DNA from 3 places in the Cellvibrio chitinivorans genome. Region 2 is predicted to be linked to each of the others. Evidence: predicted binding sites of a transcription regulator. Region 2 holds the regulator's gene; each other region holds the start of a gene.
The links. The regulator PhoB, encoded in region 2, activates phosphate uptake and scavenging genes when phosphate is short. The targets are predictions, from matches to a motif close to TGTCATAAANNTGTAACA.

Region 1: the regulator PhoB is predicted to act here: its motif matches at 1,351-1,368, upstream of SPL68_RS04575 (TIGR00153 family protein).
Region 3: the regulator PhoB is predicted to act here: its motif matches at 2,398-2,415, upstream of olsF (bifunctional ornithine lipid synthase OlsF).

What each region holds. Positions count from the first base shown of each region.
Region 1 covers NZ_JAYKKN010000001.1:1,085,324-1,090,738, forward strand. The annotation lists gene SPL68_RS04570 (inorganic phosphate transporter) at 1-582, opposite strand, end outside; gene SPL68_RS04575 (TIGR00153 family protein) at 608-1,285, opposite strand; gene tfpB (type IV pilus assembly ATPase TfpB) at 1,568-3,331, shown strand; gene SPL68_RS04585 (sulfite exporter TauE/SafE family protein) at 3,432-4,214, opposite strand; gene SPL68_RS04590 (hypothetical protein) at 4,378-4,995, opposite strand; gene SPL68_RS04595 (ammonium transporter) at 5,095-5,415, opposite strand, start outside.
Region 2 covers NZ_JAYKKN010000001.1:763,397-768,811, reverse strand. The annotation lists gene SPL68_RS03260 (chorismate--pyruvate lyase family protein) at 1-212, shown strand, start outside; gene ubiA (4-hydroxybenzoate octaprenyltransferase) at 538-1,413, shown strand; gene SPL68_RS03250 (alpha/beta fold hydrolase) at 1,464-2,465, shown strand; gene phoB (phosphate regulon transcriptional regulator PhoB) at 2,586-3,284, shown strand; gene phoR (phosphate regulon sensor histidine kinase PhoR) at 3,433-4,716, shown strand; gene SPL68_RS03235 (hypothetical protein) at 4,887-5,415, shown strand, end outside.
Region 3 covers NZ_JAYKKN010000001.1:1,511,057-1,516,471, forward strand. The annotation lists gene mpl (UDP-N-acetylmuramate:L-alanyl-gamma-D-glutamyl-meso-diaminopimelate ligase) at 1-451, opposite strand, end outside; gene olsF (bifunctional ornithine lipid synthase OlsF) at 540-2,327, opposite strand; gene SPL68_RS06385 (hypothetical protein) at 2,451-2,579, shown strand; gene SPL68_RS06390 (hypothetical protein) at 2,569-3,711, opposite strand; gene serB (phosphoserine phosphatase SerB) at 4,039-5,268, shown strand.

The DNA of each region.
Region 1 (5,415 bases), 320 kb from region 2:
AAACCCCACCGCAAACATGTAAAAAGGAATGTAGCGCTTGGCATTGGCGAACGGATCTTCTGTATCCAGAATCAGGTGTTGCACCGAGCGGAAAATCCAGAAGGAGATAATGCCCGCCACGAGTGGCGAGGTAACCCAGCTGGCAACAATGCCCCAGACTTGGCCCCATTGCACCGAATCCACCGAGATACCGACCGCTGCAAATCCGATGATCGCGCCCACGATTGAGTGAGTGGTCGATACCGGCCAGCCGAGGATACTGGCGATTAATAGCCAGCTACCGGCTGCCAACAGCGATGACAGCATGCCGAAAATGAACAGGTCGGGGTGATCGACCATGACTGCAACATCGACGATACCGCTGCGAATGGTTTCAGTTACTTCGCCGCCGGCGAGATAGGCACCGGTAAATTCAAATACCATCGCGATAATGATGGCTTGTTTCATGGTGAGTGCGCGCGAACCAACTGAGGTGCCCATCGCATTGGACACATCGTTGGCACCTATACCCCAGGCCATAAACAAACCGAAGACACAGGCCAGTACGAACAGCGTTTGGCCGTGTTCAGCTAATAAAGTCATTGTGGATTCCCCAATCTAAACAGGATTAATGTGCCAGCAGCAGTTGTAAGCGGCCGCCTACATCATGGGCGCGGTTGGCGATATCACCCACCCAATCGATGATGTTGTAGAGGAACATCACGTCTACCGGTGGTAGTTGGGCTTCAAGGGCAAAGAGGGAGGTACGTACGCCAATCTCAAGTTGATCGGCTTTTTCTTCCAGTATGTCCAACTCCTTGATCATGTTTTCTACTACTACCAGCTCGCGCCCGCTAAATCCGGTTTCGAGCAGTTCATCCAACTCATTAATCGCGGTCAGTGCTTGTTCGGCAGCGGCGACGCTTGAGCGGACAAATTCGTTCATTTGGTCTTTCATGCTGGCGGGAATCGCCATGCGACGGCCCATGATGATGCCGGCGATGTCTTTGGCGCGGTTGGGGATGCGGTCTTGCATGGTCAGCAATTCCAGCAAGTCCGTGCGCGGTACCGGCAGGAACAAGCTCTTGGGCAAGTGCAGGCGCAGATGCTTTTTGATCTCGTCGGCCTCGTTTTCATACTTGACCACGCTCTTTTGGATGTCGCTTGCGCGCTCCCAGTCGTCGCTGGTGACGGCTTCAAAGAAACCCACCAATTCCGAGGCGGCTTTAATCGCAAGTGCCATATGCTCTTGCATCGGCTTGATGGGTGAACGGCCAAACAGATTTGACAGATTTGCAAAAGGCATCAACGACCCCTCCGGTTAAAAGTGCGCGCAGTATAAAAAGATCATCCCTCAGGGTCACGCTGCTTTGTGACATTTTTATGGTGTTTTCATGACTATTTTTTATGCGGGTGTATAAATAATGTCTTGATTTGGGTGATTTTCGTCCTGCTTCGTGTCTTGAGCCTAGCTGCTGCCACCGGAAATACCAGCCTGAGCCCAACCTGAGCAGTGCTGGGCAGACGCTCGGCGGCGGAGGCGCTACAATCAGCCGATCTCCTTTTACAGATAAACAGGAATAATAAGATGGTGTTGGATCGGGTATTGGATTTGCGCGGGTTGATTCAGGATTTGGTCGCCGACGGGCGCCTGAAACAGGCCGATGCCAATATGCTGTTGGGCGCCTCGCGCACCCGTGAACAGGCGATCATGCACCCGCTGGCTTACATTGCCAGCCAGAATTTGGACGATGTGCAGCGCCCCGGTCACAGTCTCAATGGCGATGTGCTCACCGAATGGCTGGCCAACAAAGCCAAGCTGCCGCTATTCCATATAGATGCGATGAAAATCGACGTGGCCAAATGCACCGAGGTGATGAGTTACGCCTTCGCCAAACGCCACGGCATCCTCTGTGTAAAAGTCGAAGCTGATCATGTGGTCGTCGCCTGTACCCAGCCGTTTATGGCGGGCTGGGAGCCGCAGGTGGAGCATGTGGCGCGCCGCGCAGTGAAGCGCGTGGTGGCCAATCCCGCCGACATCGAACGCTTTATGGTGGAGTTTTATACCCTCGCGCGCTCCGTCTCTGGTGCCAGCGGGGCGACTGCCGCCTCGGCTATCACCAACTTTGAGCAGTTGGTCGAACTGGGCAAAGCGAGCGACCCGGATGCCAACGACCAGCACATAGTCAAAATCGTCGATTGGCTGCTGCAATACGCCTACGACCAGCGCGCCTCGGATATTCACATAGAGCCACGCAGGGAAGTCGGGCGCATCCGCTTCCGTATTGATGGTGTTTTGCATTACGTCTACGAGCTGCCCGCCAATGTGTCTACCGGCGTGACCAGCCGCTTCAAGGTGTTGGCGCGCATGGATATTGCCGAAAAGCGCAAACCGCAGGATGGCCGCATCAAAACCCGCCGCAACGACGGCAGCGAAATCGAACTGCGTATGTCTACTCTGCCGACCGCCTTTGGCGAAAAACTGGTGATGCGTATTTTCGATCCGGAAGTCTTGCAGCGCAGCTTTAGTGACTTGGGTTTGGTGGGCGATGACTACAACCGCTGGAATTCCATGCTCACTCGCCCCAACGGCATTTTGCTGGTGACCGGCCCGACTGGTTCCGGTAAGACCACCACGCTTTATTCATCGCTGCGGCAGGTGGCGACTGACGAGGTGAACGTCAGCACCATTGAAGATCCGATTGAGATGGTGGAAGAGACTTTCAATCAGACCCAGGTGCATCACAAGATTGGGCTGAATTTCGCCGCTGGTATTCGCAGCCTGATGCGGCAGGACCCGGACATCATTATGGTGGGTGAGATCCGCGATTTGGAAACCGCGCAAATGGCAGTGCAAGCGGCGCTTACCGGCCACTTGGTGCTCTCCACCGTTCATACCAACGATGCCCCCTCAACCGTGGCGCGTATGCTGGATTTGGGTATTCCGTCTTATCTGATCAACGCCACTATGTTGGGTGTGATGGCGCAGCGTTTGGTGCGCACTCTTTGCCCGCACTGCAAAGAGGAAGGCCAAATCAGCCAGAGCGATTGGCAAGAGTTGGTCGCGCCTTGGAAAGTACAAGTGCCGGCAAAAATTTATCGCCCCGTGGGTTGTTTGGAATGTCGCAATACCGGCTATATGGGGCGACAGGGCTTGTATGAAATTCTGATGCTGTCGGAATCGCTCAAAGAAAAAGTCACCGCCGACTGCAACCTGCAAGAACTGCGTAAACTGGCAATGAAAGAGGGGATGCGCACTTTGCGCTTGTCGGGCGCGCAGAAAATCGCTGCGGGTCTGACGACCTTGGAAGAGGTGTTGCGCGTCGCACCGCCGCCGGAAAAAGCGGGTTAAGTGAAAACAATTTTCCTGAGACAAATAAAAATGGCGACCAATGAGTCGCCATTTTTATTGCTCCCTCTCCCACCTGTGGGAGAGGGGTGTCGTGCGCCAATCAAACCAGCAGTTTAATCCCCACAAACACCAACATAATCGCCAGTGCCGGGCGCAAATAGTGGTCGGCGACGCGGTTGGCGAGGTGACTGCCGATATAAATGCCGGGCAGTGAACCGATCAATAAGTTGGCGAGCAAATGCCAATCTACATTACCTAAACCGGCGTGACCCATGCCTGCTACCAGTGTGAGCGGTACGGCGTGGGCGATTTCGGTGCCGACCAAACGTACGGTTGGGAGCAATGGGTAGAGCATAAACAGGGCGACAGTACCCAAGGCGCCAGCGCCGATAGAGGTCAGGGTCACTACCGCGCCGAGCAGTATGCCGGTCAGGACGGTGGCGATCATCTGCTGCTGGCGGGTCATGCGGGTGATCCAGCTGTTGTTTTTCTGGCTGTAATCAAAAATCTTGCGTTTGAACAGAATCGCGACAGCAGTAAATACCAGCGCGTAACCCAAGGTGGTTTTGATCACACTGTTGAGCGTGTCGGTATCGAGCTTGATGCTGTGTAGCACCCACAGAGTAATAGCCGCAGCGGGCAGGCTGCCAAGCGCCAGTTCGCCGGTGATCTTCCAATCGATATTTTTCTTTTTGTGGTGGACGTGAATGCCGCCTGCTTTGGTGATCGCCGCGTAGAGCAAATCTGTGCCTACAGCATTGGCGGGGCTGACGCCGAAATAGAGAAGAATGGGCGTCATTAGCGATCCGCCGCCCACGCCGGTCATGCCTACGATAAAGCCCACCACCAATCCGGCGACTATATAACCCAGTTGAAAATCCATAAAACTCGATACCAAAAAGCGGCACGCCAGCGATGGAAAACTCGCCAAGTCAGGCAGCTAAAGTGTTGATAAATAAACAGGTCGCGCAGGCTAACAGCCTAAAAGGAGTCTGGCTAATGCTTATTAGTTAGGTGCTTATAACCAAGTGCGCGTGGCCTGCCGCTTAGAGCAGGCTGCGGACGTTATTTTGGGGGTGAGCTTTTTGCACGCGGCTGACGGTGTTTTGCAGGATTTGGTCGGCTTTGATCGGCCCCAGATATTCGCAGAGCGCGACATAAGCGAGGTTGATCACCTGTTGCAAGGTGTGGATGCTGGGGGTAGTGCCAGTGAGCGGTTCAACCTGATTGAGCCATGCGTGAAAAGCCCAGCGCTCGGTAGGTGAGAGCGATACCTTGGCGAGATTTTCCAGCACATAAAGGCGGGTGCGGGTAGAGGCTTCGCCGCCGGGAGCGTCGATCAGGCCATCCACCAGTGCCATAAACATTAGTAAAAAAGGTGAGCTTTGGGGCTTGGCTACCGCAGGACGGCTGGTTTCAGTGACACGACTCTGGTGCTCATCTTGCGCGGATGACATAGCAGCCACCAGCGCCTGCAACATACGCGAGCGCATATGGGCGATCTCAAGATCGCTGCACAGCTCGCGCAGGTAATGTTGCAGGGCAAAGGTAGGTTTGTGGGCGTACTTTTCATCCCACAGGATAAGCGCGCTGGCGAGGCCGTTCCCCTGTAAAAACGGCATGAGCGCCTGCTCAACCGCTTTGCGTTTCTGACTTGGATTCACACTTGGTTCCTGTGACGTAGTGGTGGCTTGTGCGGCTTGGTCGATGTATGGCTTATGCCTGTTGTTATCGCCGCTTATGGATTGCTTACGGATTCCGTTTTAGCGCTGGGATTGCAGCGCCTCGGTATTGAGCGCGCGCGTATCCTGAAATTCCGGGTAGCCGATCTCGGCGTGTTCGGTAAAATCCAGCCCGCGCTGTTCATGCTGGCTGCTAGCACGCATACCGATTATTTTGTCGATCAAAAAGTAACAGATGAGTGCCACGCCAAAGCCCCAGGCAAAGGCGACGAGTACTCCCAACCCCTGAATGCTGATGCGCTCAAGGTTGAACATATCGCCCGCAAAGAAAATACCCGCTGCAAGTGTTCCCCAAGCGCCACAAAAGCCATGCACACTGACGGCATCGACCACATCATCGAT
Region 2 (5,415 bases):
TAACACGCAGCGCCATTGCGGTAGCGCGCATTAGCCGCGATCATGCCTATGTTCCCGCCGCTCTGGCTGGCACCTCAATTCTCTGGGGGCGACGCTCGGTATTTAGCCTGCGCGAACAACAGCTGCCACAAAAACCACTGCTGGTGAGCGAAGTATTTCTACCAGCGTTCACCGACCGGCTTGCACGGCAGGCACTTAATCCGAACGGTTGAATCACACATACACACTATCTATAAATAGAAGCGACTTTTGGCCATGAGCAAAGATGTAAAACCCAAAAACCCCAAAGCGCCGCAATCATCCAATAAGCAAAAGGGCAACCCTAAGCCTAAGGCGCAGCCTGCGGCTACCGCTGCTAATCCATCAACAACTCCATCTACACCCCCTTCAGTAAGCACAGCCACAAGCCAGCCGCAAAATCAGCCACACAACCAAACCCAACCCCCAGTTAAAACGGCGTTAAAAAAACCTTCAAAAGTGGCGAAAATCATTAAATCAGCCGATAAAAATGCCAAAGCCAGTGCATCGCCCAGCCAACTGCAACAAAAAGCCGCCATCTATTGGCGCCTGATGCGTATGGATCGCCCGATTGGCACCTTGCTATTGCTCTGGCCAACCCTGTGGAGCCTGTGGATTGCCGCTAAAGGTGTGCCCAGCATCAAAAATCTGGTGATTTTTACTCTGGGCGTGATCGTGATGCGCGCCGCTGGCTGTGTGATCAACGACTTTGCCGACCGTAAAATCGACGGCAAGGTCAAACGCACTCAAAACCGACCGCTCGCCACTGGCGCGGTATCCAGCAAAGAGGCGCTCGGCCTGTTTGTCGCCCTCTGCCTGATCGCCTTCGGGCTGGTACTGATGACCGATCCGCTCACCATCAAACTCTCGGTCGGCGGGCTGATTCTGGCTTTCTGCTACCCTTTTATGAAACGCCACACCCATCTACCTCAAGTGTTTTTAGGCGCAGCCTTCGCCTGGGGAATTCCCATGGCCTACGCCGCCGAAGCGGGCGAATTACAGCAGGGAATTTGGCTGATCTATTTGGCAACAGTGCTCTGGACAGTCGCCTACGACACCTTTTATGCGATGGTTGACCGCGATGACGACCTGAAAATTGGCGTCAAATCCACCGCGATTTTGTTTGGCGAGCAGGATCGTCTGATGACCGGTGTGCTCCAGCTAATGACGATTTATGCGCTGGTGTTGGTCGGCAACCGCTTTGAATTAGGCGGCTTGTATTATTTGGGATTGGTAGTCGCAGCCGCACTCTTTGCCTATCAACAATGGCTGATCCGCTTCCGCAAACGCGAGGACTGCTTTAAAGCCTTCCTCAATAACAACTGGGTCGGCGTAGCGGTATTTGTCGGTCTGGTCGCAGATTACGCGCTCCGTCAAACGCCTGCGGCGGCTTGAGTAGCCGCCTGAATTCACCCCAACCCCATCATCACCACAGAGGACGAACTATGAAGTTCTGGTTATGTCTTTCGCTGCTGATCACTAGCACTACCGCCGCCTTGGCCAAAGCTGCCGAACCCGCCGTTTATGGTCCGCGCTTGGAAGGGTTTGAATACCCTTATCCCACCAAAACCTTCGCGTTTGAATCCCAGCAGCAAGCGCTGGAAATGGTGTACATGGATATCAAACCCGCGCAGCCAAATGGCCGTACGCTGGTGTTGATGCACGGCAAAAACTTCTGCGCCGCGACCTGGGTAGGGACGATCAAGGCGCTGGTAGATGCAGGCTATCGCGTAGTGACGGCCGACCAGATCGGCTTTTGCAAATCCAGCAAACCTGCGCATTATCAATTCAGTTTCCAGCAGTTAGCGGCAAATACCCGCGCGTTGCTCGACTCTATCGGCGTCAATCAAGTCACGGTGATGGGGCACTCCATGGGCGGCATGCTCGCCACCCGCTTTGCGCTTATGTACCCGCAGCAAACCGAACAACTGGTGATGGTAAACCCCATCGGCCTTGAGGATTGGAAAGCACTGGGCGTGCCTTATCGCAGTGTGGATGACTGGTACAAACGCGATCTGAATACCAGCGCCGAGGGCATCCGCAAGTATCAGTTATCGACTTATTACGCTGGCAAGTGGCGCCCGGAGTTTGACCAATGGGTGGAGATGCAGGCGGGCATGTATCGCGGCAAAGGCAAGGAGCTGGTGGCGTGGAATTCGGCGCTGACCGCCGACATGATTATGAGCCAGCCGGTGGTTTACGAATTCCCGCAACTGAAAATGCCGACATTGCTCTTGATTGGTGAGCTAGACAATACCGCCTTAGGCAAAGACGCCGCACCCCCTGAGCTGCAAAAAACCTTGGGCAACTATAAAAAACTCGGGCGTTTAACAGCGCAAGCCATTCCACGTGCGACACTGGTTAACTTCGCGGATTTAGGCCACTCGCCACAAATCCAAGCGCCAGAGCGTTTTCATCAGGCTTTATTAAAAGAACTAGCGCGATAACACTTTTTTGCGAAATGTTTACACTGTCATAAATTTGTAACACTGAAATTATTTAATACTCTGCAACATTAGCTTCACAAAACTGTGCGGCATTCAGCTGTTATTTCAGGTAGAACTTATATGACCGGTCGTAAAATCCTTATCGTTGATGATGAATCTGCAATCCGCGATATGCTGCGCGTGGCCTTGGAAATGGCCGAATATCATGTCATGGAAGCGAGCAATGCCCAGGATGCTCACGGCCTGATTATCGATGAAAAACCCGATTTGATTCTGCTCGACTGGATGATGCCCGGCACCAGCGGGATCGAATTGGCGCGCCGCTTAAAGCGCGATGAAGTGACCGTGAATATCCCGATCATCATGCTTACCGCCAAAGGCGAGGAAGACAACAAGATTCAAGGTCTGGAAGTGGGCGCGGATGATTACATCACCAAGCCTTTCTCGCCGCGCGAACTGGTTGCCCGCCTGAAAGCGGTATTGCGCCGCGCCGATCCACAAATCACCTCCGCACCGATTACCGTGCAAGGTCTCTGCCTCGACCCCGCCAGCCACCGCGTCACTATTAATGACCAGTCGGTGGATATGGGCCCGACCGAATATCGTTTACTGGAATTTTTCCTGACCCATCAGGAAAGAGCCTATACTCGCAGCCAGTTACTGGATCACGTCTGGGGCGGCAATGTGTATGTGGAAGAGCGCACGGTTGATGTGCATATCCGCCGCCTGCGCAAAGCCCTGACTGTGGATGGCCACGAAGACCTGATCCAGACAGTGCGCGGTACCGGTTATCGTTTCTCTACCCGTATCGAAGCCTGATTCACTGAATTCGTCGCAAAGTCGGGACACCACTGCAAGACACGCCGTGAATACATCCCTGTAGGCTCATCTTCGACATCCATGTCTCAGACGGTCTTACAGCGGTGCCCCGACCTTGCTACCGCTATGTGCCACGAGGTTGTCGGTCTTGTTAAAAGGTTTCAGCGCTGAACTCCAGCGCATTCTCATTATCCTCGCCATTTGCAGCCTGATCGGCTTTGTTACCGGCAATATTGCTGTTTGGTTGCTGATCGGCTGCGTCATTTTCATCCTGCTGATGTTGCGCCAGATGCGCCGCCTCAACCAATGGATTGTGTCCCAGCAGACTGAATACCCGCCCGAAGCCAGCGGCATTTGGGGGCAGATTTTCGACAATATCTACAAGCTGCAAAAACAACAGCGCGATGAAAAAGAAAACCTGCAAGCGGTGATCAAACGGATTCAGGAGATCAGCTCGGCACTCAAAGACGGTCTACTGATTCTGGATGCGCGCGGCCATTTGGACTTTTGGAACCCGGCGGCGCACCGCATGCTCGCGCTGCACGCCAAAGATCAGGGGCAGTCGGTAATCAACTTTATCCGCCACCCCAGATTTGTCGCCTATTTTGAAGAGGGCAATTTCAGCGAACCGCTGGAGCTGCCATCGCCGCGCTTTAACTCCCGCCACCTGCAATTCCAGATCACCCAATTTGGCAAAGGCGAGCGCTTGATTGTGGTACGCGATGTGACGCAACTACATAACCTCGAACAGATGCGACAGGACTTTATCGCCAACGTCTCCCACGAACTGCGCACCCCGCTGACGGTGATCAACGGCTATGTGGAAACCCTCGCCGATAACAACACCACCCCCAGCTGGGATAAACCCCTGCAACAAATGATGCAGCAGGCCAAGCGCATGTCGCTACTGATCAACGACCTGCTGGTGCTCTCCAAGCTTGAGACGACAGAAGCAGGGCACAATCACAAGCCGATCAATATTGAACAGCTGCTCACCATCGTCAAAAGCGAGGCGGATGTGCTGAGCAAAGACAAATCCCAGCAGCTGACGCTGATCTGCAACAACACCACTAAACCGCTGATGCTGTCGGGCAATGAAAAGGAGCTGCACAGCGCCTTCTCCAATCTGGTCACCAACGCCATCAAATACACCCCCAATGAAGGCAAGGTGAGCATTCTGCTATGGCAGGATCAAAAACACTTTTACATTTCCGTCAGCGATAACGGCCCGGGCATTGAAGCCCAGCACATCCCACGCCTGACCGAACGCTTCTACCGCGTTGATGCCAGCCGCAACAGCGGCACCGGCGGCACGGGGTTAGGCTTGGCGATTGTAAAACACGTATTGATGCGCCACGAAGCCGAGCTGAAAATCACCAGTGAAGTAGGCAAAGGCAGCGTATTTATCTGTGTTTTTCCGCTGCAGGAATAGAAACCAATAGACAGCCAATTCAGGTTTGGCGCTAAAACCATTAGCTATAGATATCCCCAAAAGTACCTTTTTTGATCTAACAAGCGCTTATTTCTGGGCTAAGTTATAGAACTGTGTCGCATAAAATATGTGTAAAATGCACGGTTCCTACTATCAAAACAGGAGTTTTTATGACTAATAAATTTAAATTTGGGCTAATTTCTGTATCTGTAATGACCTTGGTCGCCTGTGGTGGAGGCGGTAGCGGCGGTGGTAATAAGTCATCTGCGCCAACCAGCAGCGTGGCTCCCATCAGCTCTAGTTCCAGCTCTATATCTTCAGTAACTTCCAGCGCCCCAGCTACCTCCTCATCTTCCAGCGTAGTAGAAGCCAGCTCCAGCTCAGTAGAGAACAGCTCTGTTGAGGCCAGCAGTTCCAGTTCAAGCGATGCTAACAGTTCCAGCATGGAGAGCAGCTCCAGCCAGACCGGTGGCACTATCAGCTCTACCCCGACGACGTCTTCATCTTCCAGCCCGGTAGCCACCAGCTCCAGCTCAGTCGCAAGCAGTTCTGTTGTGTCCAGCAGCTCGATCAATAGCAGCAGTTCAAGCATGGACAGCAGCTCCAGCCTGAACAACAGCAGTTCCAATTCCAGCAGCTCTGCCGCTGCAGGGACTACCACCTTCACGGTAACAATCAGCTCACCCGAGCTGGATGATG
Region 3 (5,415 bases), 750 kb from region 2:
AGGTGGGGAAATTTTTGGTAACGCCGCCAATTAAATAACCTGGCTCCATACCTGCGTATTGCAGAATCCATGCAAGCATGGATGAGGTTGTAGTTTTCCCGTGAGTACCCGCAACGGCCAAAACCCATTTGCCTTGCAGTACATGATCGCGCAGCCATTGCGGGCCAGAGGTGTAGGCCATACCGCTATCCAGCACATATTCCACACTGGGGTTGCCGCGGCTCATGGCATTGCCGATGATCACCAAATCCGGCGGCGTCGGCATATGTGGTGGCTGCAAATAGGCAGGATCAAAACCTTGAATTAACTCAATGCCCGCTTGCTCAAGTTGTGTACTCATGGGCGGGTAGACATTGGCATCGCTGCCAGTGACGCGGTGGCCGAGTTCTTTAGCGAGTTGGGCGAGGCTGCCCATAAAAGTGCCGCAGATGCCGAGAATATGAATATGCATAGTGCTCACTACCAGTTCGATGAAATGGTAGTGAGCTTAGCATGATGCAGTCAGTGGTTACAGGCGCAGGCTCTGTGTTTGATAAGGCTTACACAGCCACTGCGATTTCTGCATCGGTCTTTTTAGTTGTTGGCACATCGGGCAAATAGCGCGCGCGTTTTGCAGCCTTCATACAGCTCAAATCGCCCATAAAGAGTCCATCAACGCAGTTGCCGAATTCAGAATCTACGCTGAAGGCGAGCAAGTTGTAGCCGCCTTCTTCGTAAAGCCCTGCGTATTGTTTGAACAACACCGGAATTTTGCAGTCGTGATTTTTAAATTCGTCTTGCAACAAATTGAAACCTTGTTCGCTATCCAATTTTGCAAAGCGATGTTGTAAATCGATCAGTACATCCTCTTCGATTTCATGCAAATGTTTGCCTTCGGCGAGGCTTTCATCGTTGGCATTTTTGATGGAATAATAACGGTCGTAATAAAACACCAATAAATCGCGCAACGCTTTTGGATAATGTGCGCTCATGCTCACCGGGCCAAATACATAGCGCACTTGCGGATGGTGCGATAAATACGCGCCCAAGCCTTGCCACAAATAATCCAAACTGGCTTTGCCCCAGTAATCCGGGTGTACAAAGCTGCGGCCTAATTCCAAGCCCTGTTCCAAATAAGGTGTGAGCGATGAATTAAAATCAAACAGTTCAGCGGTGTAGAGCGATTTTGCGCCGCGCTTTTTCATCAATTTGTGTGATTCACCCAAACGATACGCCCCTGCAATACACAGCTTTTCTTCATCCCACAACACCAAGTGGCGATAGTAGTGATCGTACTTATCCAGATCGCGGCGGCTGCCAGTGCCTTCGCCTACCAAGCGGAAAGTCTGTTCACGCAAGCGGCCAATTTCACGCAGCACTACGGGGTGTTGATCGTAATCGCACAAATAAATAACGTGATTGTCGCGGGTATTGCCAATCACCTGTGCCGTTTTTAATTCTTTCTTTAATGCCGCGCGGTCTTCCGGGTGGGCGATGGTTTTTTCGGTCACAAAAACCGGCGTGCGATTTTTTTTGGATGCGATTCCCTTGCCGATTTTATACACGTGTTTTTTCAAACGTTTAATCAGTGCTTTGTCGGCAAGCTGATCGGATTCCAGCGCGTGATGTGGAATCAATTCGCCCACGCGGAATTTAATCTCGGCCGAGTGTTTGTTAAACATTTCGTGTGCGAGCAAAGCAGTTGCGAGCGGTTTGAAAATCATCGAGGCGCTGTAAAACAGCATGGAATTTTTAGCGGATACAAATATCGGCAGCAGCGGCGCTTTGGTTTTACGCGCGAAGTGTAAAAAACCTGCCTGCCATTTGCCGTCTTTAATGCCAGTTGGGCTAGCGCGTGATACTTCGCCCGCCGGGAAAATAATAATCGCCTCTTCGTTATTCAACGCTTGCACAATATTTTTGTAGCTTTGTTTGTAAGCGGCGCGCGTCATATTGTCGAGCGGCAGTAACAAATCGTGCAGTGGCTCAAACGCCATCAGCATATCGTTAGCGATAATTTTTACGTCTTTGCGTACTTCACTAACCAAGCGCACCAAGGCTAAACCATCGAGTGATCCAATAGGATGATTGGCGATAATAATGACGCGCCCTTGTGATGGAATGTTGTTGCGCTCGCGCTGGGAAATGCTGTAACTGAAATTAAAATATTCAAAAATCCGGTCAATAAAATCGATGCCGCGATTGCCTTCGTGCTCGCGCAAAAATGCATTGATTTCTTTTTCGTGTGTCAGCTTGCGCAAAATGCTGAGCGTGGAGTTGCGCACTATGGGCGACTGCTGGGTAAAACCGGGGAATTTGTTACTGAGCGATTGTTCAATATTGAGCATGGTAATCACAACCTTGCGATGGGCGATGCTGCAAGGTTATGACTGATGCGTGACGGTTATGTGATGGAATGATTGCAGAAGTGTGACAGAAAAGTGGGGCGATGTTTCTTTGGTGAGAGATGTATGGACTCCGGTATTACTAGCGAGACGCGCCGTGAATACATCCATGTAGGCTCGACTGCTGCATCCATGCAGCAGACGGTCTCGCCAGCAACACCGGAATCCATACTGAGAGAATGTGCTAAGCCGTAGTGGCACCTACAAGTTGCTCTTCCTGCTTCGCAAGCAGCGCTGCATAAGGCGCTTTTAGGCCGATTAATTTGCCGCTGTCGCTGACGATATCCAAGTGTTCTTGCAGGTCGTGGTCGATCAAGCGTTGGCTAATTAAGATTTCGCCTTTATCGGGTTTTAAATAGTTGTTGTGTTGCACCACAAAATCTTTCAGCAGCGATTTGTTGGAGCTGACGGGCGCCGATAATTCATGTACTGCCGCCGCTAAATGTAAACGCGGGCTGGGGCTTTGGGATGTGAGGCTATTGAGCAATTGCGCGGCGCAGGCGGCGCGGAAGCTGCACTCGTAAAAGGCTTCGCCAGTGAAGTCGATAATCAAGGTTTCGCCCGATAACATTTGGCGCTCGCCGCTGTATAAATTCAGTACGCCCTGCAATTGTTTTTCAAAACGGCGCAGTACTATCGCAAAACTTTCGCTGTTTAATTGTTGGTACAGCTTGCCCATGTTGAGAATGTTCAAACTCAAACGCACTGATACTTGTTTGGGTAATTCCGGCTCGGGTTCTGGTACGTCTTCAATGGTGGGCATTTTCTCGACCACGGCGGTGACTATCTCGCTCGCGGTGGGCAACTTATCTTTGAGCTGCGACCACCACTGGCGTTGGATCGACCACCAGATCACTAGCAGCGAGAAGAAAATCGCCGCCATCCACAGCATAAAAAAGCGATAGTCGCGCTCGCTGTAGCGCGGCACATCGAGCGTCACTTCCAAATAACCGGCGACATTATTGTGCAGTGCAATAGGCGCTGAAAAACTGTAGCGGCGGCCGGTAATTTCCTGATTGGGTTTAAAGCCGTTTTGCACCAGCAATTTGTTTTCCACGTTGTGGATGGTCACGCCGATTACGTTGGGATATTGGCCAACTTCTAACAATATCGCCTGCAAACTAACCAAGTCTTGTTGCAAGGTCGCGTTGACCGCCTGACGGGCGGCGCTGGTGGCGAGTACTTGACCGTAGCGGCCAATCTGCTCGCGCTGATTTTGTTCGCTGTTATGAATGTATGCCCAGGCGCCAAATACGCCGAGTGCGAGCAGCAACAGGCTGCAGAGGCTGAGTTGTGGGTAACTGCGATAGGTTTTGATCAATGCCATTTTGTTGTTAAGTCCGTGCTCTATTGGTTGCGTTCATCTTGCTTGGGAAAACCCCGGTTCCTGTCGGGATTTGAGATGCGGCACACGCGCATACTGTTACGACTGTCGCGTGAAATCGCATTCTAGCCTAAGTCAGTCATATGCGTTAAGACGCGGCTGGCGCTATGGCCGTTGAATCCCGCTTGGATAAGCTGCTGTGAGGCGCTTTGAATTCCGCTAGAATGCGCGTCTTTACGCAAGCGCCCCCAGCTTACACCATCACGGCGACCGAAAGGTGAGGCGGGTTTGGCTCCTTTATATAGCAAGCTCTGTGATGAGAGAGGCTTTGTGAACGAAATTCTACTGATTAACGCATCGGGCCACGACCAACCCGGCGTCACCCGCGCAATTTCCCATGTATTAGCGCGTGCTGGTGCCCGCGTATTGGATATTGGCCAAGCGGTCATCCATGACACCCTCGCGCTGGGCATTCTGATCGAGTTGCCGGTGGTTGGCGATGCGCGCACGCAGCTGCTGGAGCAGATTCAGCAAGCCACCCAGCCCTTGGGAATTCAGGTGCGCTTTCAAACCATTGCTGCCGACAGTTACGAGCAATGGGCTGAACAGCAGGGCAAAACCCGCCACATAGTCACTTTGCTCGCGCGTCAGATTGATGCGGTGATGATCGCTGAGCTGACCGAAATTACCTCGCGTCACGGCTTGAATATCGACAGCATCAGCCGCTTGTCAGGCCGTGTATCCCTTGCGGATTTGGATGCAGGTGATGCTCATGCGGGCAGTGCCTGCGTGGAGTTTTCAGTACGCGGAATGCCTGCCGATTTGGTTGCGCTGCGTAGCGACTTTATGGATTTATCCGCGCGTTTGAATATCGATGTCGCCTTCCAGCGCGATACCGTCTACCGCCGCAACCGCCGTTTGGTGTGTTTTGACATGGACTCAACGCTGATCGAAGCGGAAGTGATCGATGAGCTGGCAAAGGCCGCTGGCGTGGGTGAGCAGGTATCGGAAATTACCGAGTTGGCGATGCGCGGCGAGTTGGATTTCAAACAGAGCTTTGCGCGCCGTATGGCCTTGCTCAAAGGTTTGGATGAATCAGTGCTCGCGGGCATTGCGAAAGAGTTGCGCATCACCGAAGGCGCGGAGAAATTAATATCCTCGCTCAAAAAACTCGGTTATAAAACCGCGATTCTGTCGGGTGGATTTAATTATTTTGGTCAGTATTTGCAAACGAAACTTGGCATAGATTACGTCTACGCCAACGAGCTGGATATTGTCGATGGCAAAGTCACCGGCGAAGTCAAAGGTATAGTGGTCGATGGCCAACGCAAAGCGGAACTGCTCGCAATGTTGGCCAAGCAGGAAGGTATCGCGCTCGAACAAGTTATCGCCGTGGGTGATGGTGCCAACGATTTGCCGATGCTCAGCGTCGCCGGTCTCGGTGTCGCCTTCCGCGCAAAACCGCTGGTAAAAGCCTCTGCCGAACACGCGATTTCCAATTTAGGATTGGATGCAATTTTGTATCTGCTGGGCTTTAGAGAAAGAGATAAATTGCTGTAATTTCTCGCTCGGTTTGATGAGCAAGTTAATGATGTATGAGAGGGGCGCACTGCGCTCCTTTTTCGTTTTTGCAGGCACAAAAAAAGCGAATCCCGCCAGGTATTCGCTTAAAGGTTTTGTTGCAGTTCGGCCTGTATCCCTGCCGAT